DNA from 3 places in the Thioalkalivibrio sp. ALMg13-2 genome. Region 3 is predicted to be linked to each of the others. Evidence: predicted binding sites of a transcription regulator. Region 3 holds the regulator's gene; each other region holds the start of a gene.
The links. The regulator FliA, encoded in region 3, starts transcription of late flagellar genes. The targets are predictions, from matches to a motif close to GCTAAAGTTNNNNNNNNNNCNGCCGATA.
Positions count from the first base shown of each region.

Region 1: the regulator FliA is predicted to act here: its motif matches at 2,165-2,192, upstream of F618_RS0112655 (methyl-accepting chemotaxis protein).
Region 2: the regulator FliA is predicted to act here: its motif matches at 1,696-1,723, upstream of F618_RS0110530 (chemotaxis protein CheV).

Region 1 covers NZ_KB906124.1:14,344-17,619, forward strand. Annotated here, with positions in the region: gene F618_RS0112655 (methyl-accepting chemotaxis protein) at 189-2,099, opposite strand; gene F618_RS0112660 (DASS family sodium-coupled anion symporter) at 2,280-3,276, opposite strand, start outside.
Region 2 covers NZ_KB906115.1:13,401-16,676, reverse strand. Annotated here, with positions in the region: gene F618_RS0110545 (flagella synthesis protein FlgN) at 1-182, opposite strand, end outside; gene flgM (flagellar biosynthesis anti-sigma factor FlgM) at 198-512, opposite strand; gene flgA (flagellar basal body P-ring formation chaperone FlgA) at 652-1,329, opposite strand; gene F618_RS0110530 (chemotaxis protein CheV) at 1,852-2,790, shown strand; gene F618_RS0110525 (protein-glutamate O-methyltransferase CheR) at 2,995-3,276, shown strand, end outside.
Region 3 covers NZ_KB906103.1:52,863-56,138, reverse strand. Annotated here, with positions in the region: gene F618_RS0104055 (chemotaxis protein CheA) at 1-56, opposite strand, end outside; gene F618_RS0104050 (protein phosphatase CheZ) at 101-877, opposite strand; gene cheY (chemotaxis response regulator CheY) at 973-1,353, opposite strand; gene F618_RS0104040 (RNA polymerase sigma factor FliA) at 1,395-2,162, opposite strand; gene F618_RS0104035 (MinD/ParA family protein) at 2,159-2,983, opposite strand; partial or broken gene flhF (flagellar biosynthesis protein FlhF) at 3,152-3,276, opposite strand, start outside.

The DNA.
Region 1 (3,276 bases), on a different contig from region 3:
GTTTCCGGGAGGACGATGTAGGAGGCGCCTGGAGACCCGGGCCCGCACGGGCCTTGAGCCTGGCTGACGCTCGTTGCTAATCAGGATCGCCCTTGACCTGGCTTCTTCGCCTGCCCTTTTCCCCACACGCATGAAAAAGCCCGCGCTCCCCGAACAGGGAGGCGGGCTCGACACCATCGGGTCGTGTATCAGACCTTGAACTGACCCACGCGCTCTTGCTGCTGGGAGGCGAGCTTGGACAGCTCCTCCGAGGCATTGCGGATCTGCTCGGAGCCCGCCGCGGTCTGGTCAAGCACCTCAGTGATGTTGGCCACGTTGCGGTTGATCTCCTCGGCCACGGTGGACTGCTCCTCGGCGGCGCTGGCGATCTGCGTGTTCATGTCGCTGATGCGGGTCACCGACTGGGTAATCGCGTTGAGCGATTCGCCGGCGAGGTTCACCTGCTCGACACTCTCGTGCGCCTTGGAACGCCCATCTTCCATCGCCTGCACCGCCTCGCGCGTACCGCTCTGGACCCGCTCGATCATCTGCTGGATCTCGTGCGTCGAGTCCTGCGTCCGGCTGGCCAGGGTACGCACCTCGTCGGCCACCACGGCGAAACCGCGGCCCTGCTCGCCAGCGCGGGCCGCCTCGATCGCGGCATTCAGCGCCAGCAGGTTGGTCTGGTCGGCAATGTCGCCGATCACCTCGAGGACCTTGTTGATCTGCTCGGCATCCTGCGACAGGCGGGTGACCACCTCGGCCGCATTGTCGACCTGCCTGGACAGGCCGTTGATCGCGGTGACCGTCTTCTGCACCACCTGCTGACCGGCCACGGCGTCCTGGTCCGTAGCCTGGGCGGCCGCCGCCGCATCCGCGGCATTGCGGGCGACTTCCTGCACGGTGGCGGTCATCTCGTTCATCGCCGTGGCGACCTGGTCGGTTTCCGCCTTCTGGCGGCGCACCTGCTCGTTGGTCTCCTCGCTGGTCGCGGACAGCTCGTTGGACGCGGCAGCGACCTGATCGGAACCCGCCGCCACTTGCTGAATCAACACGCGAATTTTCTCGACAAAGCGGTTGAACACCACCGCCAGATCGCCCAGCTCGTTCCGGCCGGACACCTCCAGCTGACGCGTCAGGTCACCCTCGCCACTGGCGATGTCGTCCAGACGCTCCACCGTCTGGCACAGCGGGCGCACGATGCTGCGGGTCAGGAACCAGGCCAGCAGCGCGCCGAGAACCACCGCAATCACGCCGACCATGACCACCGTGCCGGTGGCGTTGCGGGTCATCGTCACGTAGGCGCTGCGGTCCACCATCAGTTCCAGTACACCCACCGCATCGCCGGAGAAATCGCGCACCGGCCGGGCGATCACCGCCATCGGCTCGCCCTGGTAGGTCACGTTGCGCACCAGGCGCTCGCCCTGGAGCACTTCGCGCATCTCGGCCGCATTGAAGGTCGCTTCGCCTTCGATGGTCCCGCCAAAGCGGTTGAACCGTCCCTCATCGCGCAGGTAAAGCGCGACCGGTGCACCCAACTCCTCGGTGAACTGCTCGAAGAAGGGGTCGCCGAAGGACAGCCCGAACTCCACCGAACCCACGTGCTCTCCGTTGTGAGCGATCGGGACCACGCCGCGGATACCCAGGCCGGCCACGCCCTCTTCCAGGCCCGAGATCGGGGCGCGGCGGTCGTTGGTGTCGACGACCGTCTGGCGAAAACCGGACAGGTCATCGCCATAACGATCCGGGCGATGCACGCGCAGGAAGGAGGTCGCCGGCGGCGTGTGGAACTGATACTGGCGCACGCCGTAATCGGCGTTCAGGGACTCGAAGCTCGGCACCGTCAGTGCGGCCAACCGATCACGATCCCCATTGGCCATGGCCTCCTGCACATCCGGGATGCGCGCCACGGTCTCCGCCATCGCGGTCGCGCGCGCCGACTCCTGGTCCAGCCGATCCAGCAACTGGCCAGCCAAGTCGTTCAGCTCCCGCTGCTCCGCCCTGTCCGCCATCGTACCCAGGGCATTCATCACCACGACCAGGGTCAGCACCACGGCCAGGACCACCACGCCGATGATGCCCACCATGAGCCGTACGCCAATTCGAATATTGTTGAACATGTCGGTGCGTCCTTCGGTCTGTCGGTCAGCGCCAGCTCGCAAAATAATGGGCCGTTCGTCCTCCCTAGCGGCGGCGAATCCTAGAACTTGAGCATGGAAGGCTTTTCATCCCCACAAGAATGTCGGGGACACGGCAATCACAGAACGAATCCGCAATCACAGAACGAATCCGCGCCGCGGCTACACCAGCAGGGCCTCGGCGAAGACGTAGACCGCCAGGCTGATCAGCACCAGCGCCACCACGGAAAGCAGTGCCCCTCCCCGCACCATGTCCAGCACCTGCAGGCGGTTGCTGGCGAACACGATGGCATTCGGCGGGGTCGCCACCGGCAGCATGAAGGCCACGGAAGCGGCAAAGGCGACGGGGAGTGCCAGCATCAGGACCGGCACGTCCATGCTCAGCGCAAACGCGGTGACCAGGGGTAGCAGCGTGGCGGCCGTGGCCGTATTGCTGGTTACGTGGCTCAGCGTCATGGTCAGCAACACCACCCCGGCCATGATCAGGATCAGCGGCCAGGTCTGCGCGATCACCAGGGCATCGGCCGCCAGCTCCGCCAGACCACTGGACTCGATGGCCGCCCCCAGGCTCAGGCCGCCTCCGACCAGCAGCAGCACGCCCCAGGGCAGTTCGCGGGTGTTGTCCCAGGCCAACAACCTGCGCTGCTCCATGGAACCCGAGGGGATCAGGAACAACAAGCCGGCGCCCAGGATCGCAATGCCGGCATCGGTCAGCGAGATGGGCAACCACCCCTCCAGCAGCGGCCGTGTCAGCCAGGCGAGCGCGACCAGCACGAACACCGCCGCCACGCGCTTCTCTGCGGTCGACCAGCGCCCGACCGTGGCGCGCTGCTCGTCCAGCAGGGCGCGCAGGCCGTTCAGTTCGACCCGGTGCACCGGAAACACCCAGCGCGTCAGCAACCACCACGCGAGGGCCAGGAGGATCGCCGCCAACGGCAGGCCCAGGGTCATCCATTCCAGAAACCCGATTTCCATCCCGTGGCGATCCCCGAGATAGGCCGCGGTCAGGGCGTTCGGCGGCGAGCCGATAATGGTCGCCATGCCCCCGATGTTTGCGGCAAAGGCGATCCCCAGCAACAACGCCAGGGCCGGGCGCCGCGACTCCGCACTCGCCCCCGGCCCCTGTGGCGATGCACCACGTTCAATCAGGCCCAGTACC
Region 2 (3,276 bases), on a different contig from region 3:
TGGGTCTCGGTTTCCAGTTCATGCAGCAGGGTCTGCTTGCCGGTCACCACGTCCTGCAGCGTATCGGGTTGGCGCGCTTCGACCGCGCGCGTCTCCTTTAACAGACTCTCTTCCAGCTGATGAGCCAGCCGGATTGAGGTCTCGAGCGAGCGTTGCAGTTTATGGTGCGCGTCGGCATTCATGGGCGATAGACCGGGTTAGCGCAGCAGGCTTTCGAGGTCGATCATGCGATCGGCCAGCTGCTGGTTGTCCACTGGATAGTTGCCGCTGGAGATCGCCTCGCGCAGTTCGGCAACGCGGGCGGCGTCGAAGGGGGCGGTGTCGCCCGCGCCGGCCGCGGCATTCATTGCCTGGGCGGCCCCGGTGAGCGTGACCGAATCATTGTTTGCCGTCGATGCGTTACCGGAGGCCGGGGCTCGGCTTGCCGTGTTGCCGGACTCGTCGCGACCCTTTACCCCGGGGTTCTGGCTGTCGGGGCGCAGGCTGTTCGTATTGAGGCCCTTGATATCCATGATGCCTTCCTGTCGTTGTAACTGTGCTGCAATTGTTTACGGCCAGCGTTGCTGAAACTGTAGGCCTCGGGGGCGGAAAAGTGTAACGGGCTTCACAGTCCGCCTCGAAGATCGTTGGCGTGCCTGGTGGGGCGAGGCCTCAAAGCGCTACCCGGATGTGGCCGGAGGCCTGGATTTCGCCTTCGACGACGCGCCCGGAGGATGCGTTCTTGACGCGGATTCGTTCGCCCAGCGTCCCGTTCTCCAGCGCTTCGCCCTGCATGCGGATGGCGATCGAGCCGTTCTCTGCCAGGATGGTAACCCGCTGGCCGCGACTGATGATCTCGCGCGGGCTCACGTGCTGGGTTCCGATGATCTGACCCGGGCGGATGCTGCGCCGGGTCTGTTGGCCGATCAGGGCATTCTTTTCTTCATGATAACTGCCGGCATGGCGCGAGGTCTCGATTCGCTGGAAACGCAGGTCGCCCGCCGAGAGGGTGTGCTGGCGCGGCAGGGTACGGTTCGCAACCAGCACTTCGGCGTACCGTTCGACCGTCGCCGGCACGTATAACTGCCAGGTCACCGGGCCGGCACACTGGATATGGACAGCGGTGTTGCCGTCACGCCGCCCGCCGGGTGGGAAACGCGCTTCCAGGCCGTCCGTACAGGGGACGAGGCGCAGACGCTTGTCGAGCTGGCCAATCTCGATGGAAACATCCTTCTCGGTATCGGTAACGCCCAGTTCCTGAATCAGGAACTGCTCGGCGGCGTGGCGGATGTCGTCAACCGGGTGGACTTCGGCCCGGACGCTGGTAGACAGCAGTACCAGGGTGAACAAGAGGGCGACTCCGGCAAGGAGACGCGGAATGGCTCGCACGTTTTCGCTCGAGTCGGTCACGCTCGCTGGCGAGGCACCGGAGGGCCCGCCTTTTCCTGGAACGAATGAGGCCCCAACGCGAACGAGCGAACGGATCAGCGTCTTCCTGGCAGCGGAAGAAAATTCTGAAATGGGTCGGCGCTGGTTCATGTTGCGGTCCTGTTTGGTCCTGTCCTGCGCAGCCAGTTCGGTGCGGGCGTCGGACTGTGCGCGAATGGCTCGGGTTTGGCGGATCTTGCGTCGATGTCGAGCGAGTCGCGTGCGGTTTCAGTACGCAAAAACATGCAGATGTCGTGCCAATGAATGGGCATCCCGCGCCGCGCGCGCATTCAAGGCCCGTCGCGGGCGGCCGTTATGGCCATGAGGCGGCGTCAGAAGGCGCATGCACGCAAATGCAAATGACAGGCCGGGGTTGCGCGGTGCACACTTGGCCTTTGAGGCCTGTCCGGTGCTAAGAGCAATCGGGGCAAGGAGAGCGGCACGATGAGTCAATTCATTGACGATGTGAATCAGCGAACCCAGTTGGTGGGGCAGAACCGCATGGAGCTGCTGCTGTTCCATCTGGGCGGGTCGCAGACCTTCGGGATCAATGTCTTCAAGGTCCGCGAGGTGATTCCGTCGCCGCCGCTGCGTCAGATTCCCGGCTCCATGAGCGTGGTACGCGGAGTGGCGACGTTGCGTGGCGGTACCGTGCCGATCATTGACCTGGCGCGAGCGATGGGCCTGCGTGGCGCCGTCGGGGCGGTCGACAACGGGGAGCAGAAGGTGGTGGTCACCGAGTTCAATCGTTCGGTGCAGGGCTTCTGGGTGTCGGCCGTGGACCGTATCGTCAACGTGAACTGGCAGGACGTGAAGTCGCCCCCGCGCGGAACCGGGCGCGAATCCTTCCTGGTGGCCGTCACGGAGATCGACAACAAGCTGGTCGAGATTATCGATGTCGAACGGGTGCTCTCCATCGTGAACCCGCTGCCCAGCGAGATATCGCCATACATCCGCGAGAACGCCCGCGAGGCCAGCGGGCGCAAGGTTGTGATCGTCGATGACTCGGTGGTGGCGCGCAAGCAGATCGAGGGGGCGATCAAGGGACTCGGTTTCGAATACGATGTCTTCAAGGATGGCCAGGAAGCACTGGACTTCCTTGAGCAGAAGGCCGCGGAAGGGCCGGTAGGCGACCAGGTCGAACTGGTGATCTCGGATATCGAGATGCCACGCATGGATGGCTACACCCTGACCGCGCGCATCCGGGACAATCCCGCGCTGCAGAATTTGCGGGTGCTGCTGCACTCCTCACTGAGTGGGGAATTCAACACGGATATGGTCAAGCGCGCCGGGGCCGATGCCTTTTTGTCCAAGTTCAATCCCGACGAGCTGGCGAATGCGGTGCTGGACCAGACCGGGCGCCCGGATCAACAGGCCGAATGACCGGTCGGGCGGAACCGCGTTGCCGCTCGGCAAGCCCGGAGCGGCGACGGGTGGCCGCCACTCGGGCTGTATGGTGCCATGCGCGCGACGCCGTATACTCGATCCGATCTTCGGGATCACCCCGGTTTTCCGGCCAAGAGGCCCCGGTCAAGGATTCGTCATCAGGATGCCTAATCACGATGGACAGCGCTCAGGGATGACTCGGTGATCGATTCCCGCGACTACGAGGAGTTCTCCCGCTTTCTGCAGGACTGCTGCGGTCTGGTGCTGGGCGACAGCCGCCAGTACCTGGTTTCCAGTCGTCTGTCGCGCCTGCTCGACGAGTTTGACTTCAAGAGCGTCCCGGAACTGCTGCATGCCATGCGGCAGGCCCCGAATCCGCGCCTGCGCACCCGCGTGATCGATGCGATGACGACCAACGAGACGTCCTGGTTCCGCGATGGCTTTCCGTTCGAGATCCTGCGTCACGTGTTGTTGCCGGAACTG
Region 3 (3,276 bases):
TCCCCGGCCTCGATCAGGAAGTCCTGAAGGATTTCGTCATTGGGGTCGATGGCCATTCAGTCTCTCCGGTCCCGTGGCGCCAGTCGTATGAGGTGCACTGCTAGAAGCCCAGGCTTGATAGCAGATCGTCCACCTCGTCCTGTCCTTGAACGACATCCGCGCTGGAATCTTGAGTCTTGGGCACACTGGGACCGCGCCCCTTGCGGTCCGCCTCGCGGTCTTCTTCGCCACGATCCAGGGACGCCTCGGCCGCTTCCACCTGCTCCATGCGCCCGCTAGAGAGCCGGATCAGGGTGACGAGGTTCTCTTCGAGATCGGTCACCAACTGGATCACCCGGCGAATCACCTGGCCGGTAATGTCCTGATAACTTTGTGCCATCAGCACCTCGGAGAGCAGACGCCGCAACTCCTCGGCGTCCTCCCCCGCCTGCCCGAAGAAGCTATCCAGCTCACGCGCGAAATCGCGGAATTCGTCCACCGAGAGCTGCCGGTTGCGAAAGCGCGTCCATTTGGCGGTCAAGTCGGCCGCCTGCTGGCTGAACGACTCGGCGATCGGCAGGCTCGACTCAATGGCGCCCATCGTGGCGTGCGCGGCCTGCTCCGTCATGGTGACCACGTAGTTCAGGCGTTCCTTCGCATCCGGGATCTCCGCCTGGGTCAGCTCTACCAGACGCGAGTCGCCACGGAAACTCTGCAAGGCCTCGTGGAGGTCGCGCGTCAGCTTGCCCAGTTCATCGAAGAGCTCGCGGTCGTAAGGGCGCGCAAGATCCTGCACCAGCGCGCGCGCCGCCACGTCGTCGCCCGCCTCGAGCGTCTGCACCAGTTGCCGGGCCAGCTCGAGCTGGCCGTCGCGTGGGGGGTGTTCCTGTTCAGTCATGAGGAGCCTCTTGCTGGTACGGCGCTGAAGGAGCCGGAGTCCGTCCACCCGCGCAAGCGAGATGGACGGACTCCGTATTCACCACCGGGCGATCCTTAGCCCTGTGCTTCAATACGTTCGAAGATCTTGTCGATCTTTTCCTTCAGCGTTTCGGCGGTAAACGGCTTGACCACATAACCGTTCACACCCGCCTCCGCAGCCTCCACGATCTGGTCGCGCTTGGCCTCGGCCGTCACCATCAGCACCGGCATCGACTTCAGGTTGGCGTCCGCCCGGACGGCCTTCAGCAGGTCGATGCCCGGCATGTTGGGCATGTTCCAGTCGGTAATCAGGAAGTCGAAATCACCATTTTGCAGCATCGGCAGCGCGGTGCTGCCGTCGTCGGCTTCCTGCGTATTATTGAAGCCAAGATCGCGCAAGAGGTTCTTGATAATGCGCCGCATCGTGGAAAAGTCGTCCACGATGAGAATTTTCATTCCCTTGTCCACACGTCACTCCGGGATTCGTAAGGTGAGTTTTAGAATAACTGCAAAGCCGAGCCGTCTTCGAGCCACGACCCCATGCGCGCACGCAGCCGAATGACCGCCTGGCTGCGAATCTGGCTCACGCGTGACTCGGTCACGCCCAGAACAGCTCCGATCTCGCGCAGATTCAGTTCTTCGGTGTAATACAGCGACAGCACCAGGCGTTCGCGTTCAGGCAGGTCCCCCAGGGCCTCGGCCAACTCCTCGCGAAACTCGCCAGCCTCAAGGCTACGCGACGGAGAGACTTCCTGCCCCTCAATCACGCGATCGGCCCCGTCATCCCCGCCGCCGAGATCGTCCAGTGCAAACAGATGGGCTCCGGCGTGGTCCTTGAGCATGTCGTAATAATCATCAATGGGCACATCCAGCTCGGCCGCCACCTCGCTCCCACGCGCCGCACGCCCCTCGCGGGCCTCGACGCTCTGAATCGCGGCGGCAATGCGCCGGCTGTTGCGATGCACCGAGCGCGGCGTCCAGTCGCTGCGACGCAGCTCGTCGATCATCGCACCGCGGATGCGGATTCCGGCGTAGGTGGCAAAGGTCGCCCCCTGCCCACCCTCGAACTGCCGCGCCGCCTCCAGCAGACCGATCATGCCGGCCTGGATCAGGTCATCGACCTGGACCGAGGCCGGCAGGCGGGCCATCAGGTGGTGCGCAATGCGGTGCACCAGTTCGACGTGATCGGCAATCAACTTCTCGTGTCCACCGGTCGCGGTGGACGTCGCCTGGTAGCCGGAAAGTCGATTACGCGTCGTCATCATGCGCTCTGCAGCATTCGTTCCACGAAGAACCCGACGCCCCCGTGGTCACCCCCACCTACTGGCCAGCGGTCCACCGTCCGCGCCAGTTCGGCAAACGCCTTGCCGGCCGGACTGCCGGGATACTGCTGAACCACCGGCGCCCTTTTCTGCACGGACTTGCGCAGATGCTCGTCCATGGGGATATAGCCGGCCAGGTCCAGAACCACCTCCGGCAGGTAATTGCCACAGACGGTATTGAGTTTCTGCATCAGCCGCTCCGCACCCTCGCGGCCACTGACCATGTTGGTGACCATGCGGAAACGCCGCAGCCCATGATCGCGGTGCAGCACCTTGATCAGGGCATAGGCATCGGTAATCGAAGCCGGCTCGTCGCAGACCACTACCAGGGTCTCCTGTACCGCCCGGCAGAACGAAGTCACCGACTCCTGCAGGCCCGCAGCGGTATCCACGATCAGGACATCCAGCGGTTTGCGGTAGGCACTGAAGGCATGGATCAGGCCCGCGTGCTCGGCCGGCGTGAGGTTCGCCATCGCCGCGATACCCGAGGCCGACGGGACCACCTTCACCCCGTCCGGCCCCTGGACCAGGACATCGTCCAGGCTGTCCACCGTGCCGGTCACCAGGTCATGCAGGGTGCGCTCCGGGCGCATCCCGAGCAACAGGTCCACGTTGGCCAGGCCCAGATCCGCATCGAACAGCATCACCTCGCGGCCCAACCGGGCCAGGCCGACCGCCAGATTGACCGAGACGTTGGTCTTGCCCACCCCGCCCTTGCCCGAGGCGACCGCAATGACCTTTAACGGCTTGTTAGTGCGTGGCATAGCGCCCCTTTCCAACCGGCTGAATCAGTTCCAGTGTTGCCGGCTCGGCCCCTTGCGCCGGGCGCAGAGGCGAGCGCGAGCGTCGCGGCGGTTCCATTTCCGCAAGCCGCTCGGCGGCCCAGGTCTCGCGTGCATTGCCAGCCGCCCGCGCGCCCTCCGCGTCGTCGTCCAGCGCCATGCGGGTCAGATACCCCGTATCGACCCGGTGAAAATCCTCGGCGATGCGCTGGCCATCGCTCACGAACCCAAGTCCCAGGTGCTGATCCAGCAGTACCGACAGGACCTCGCCCAGC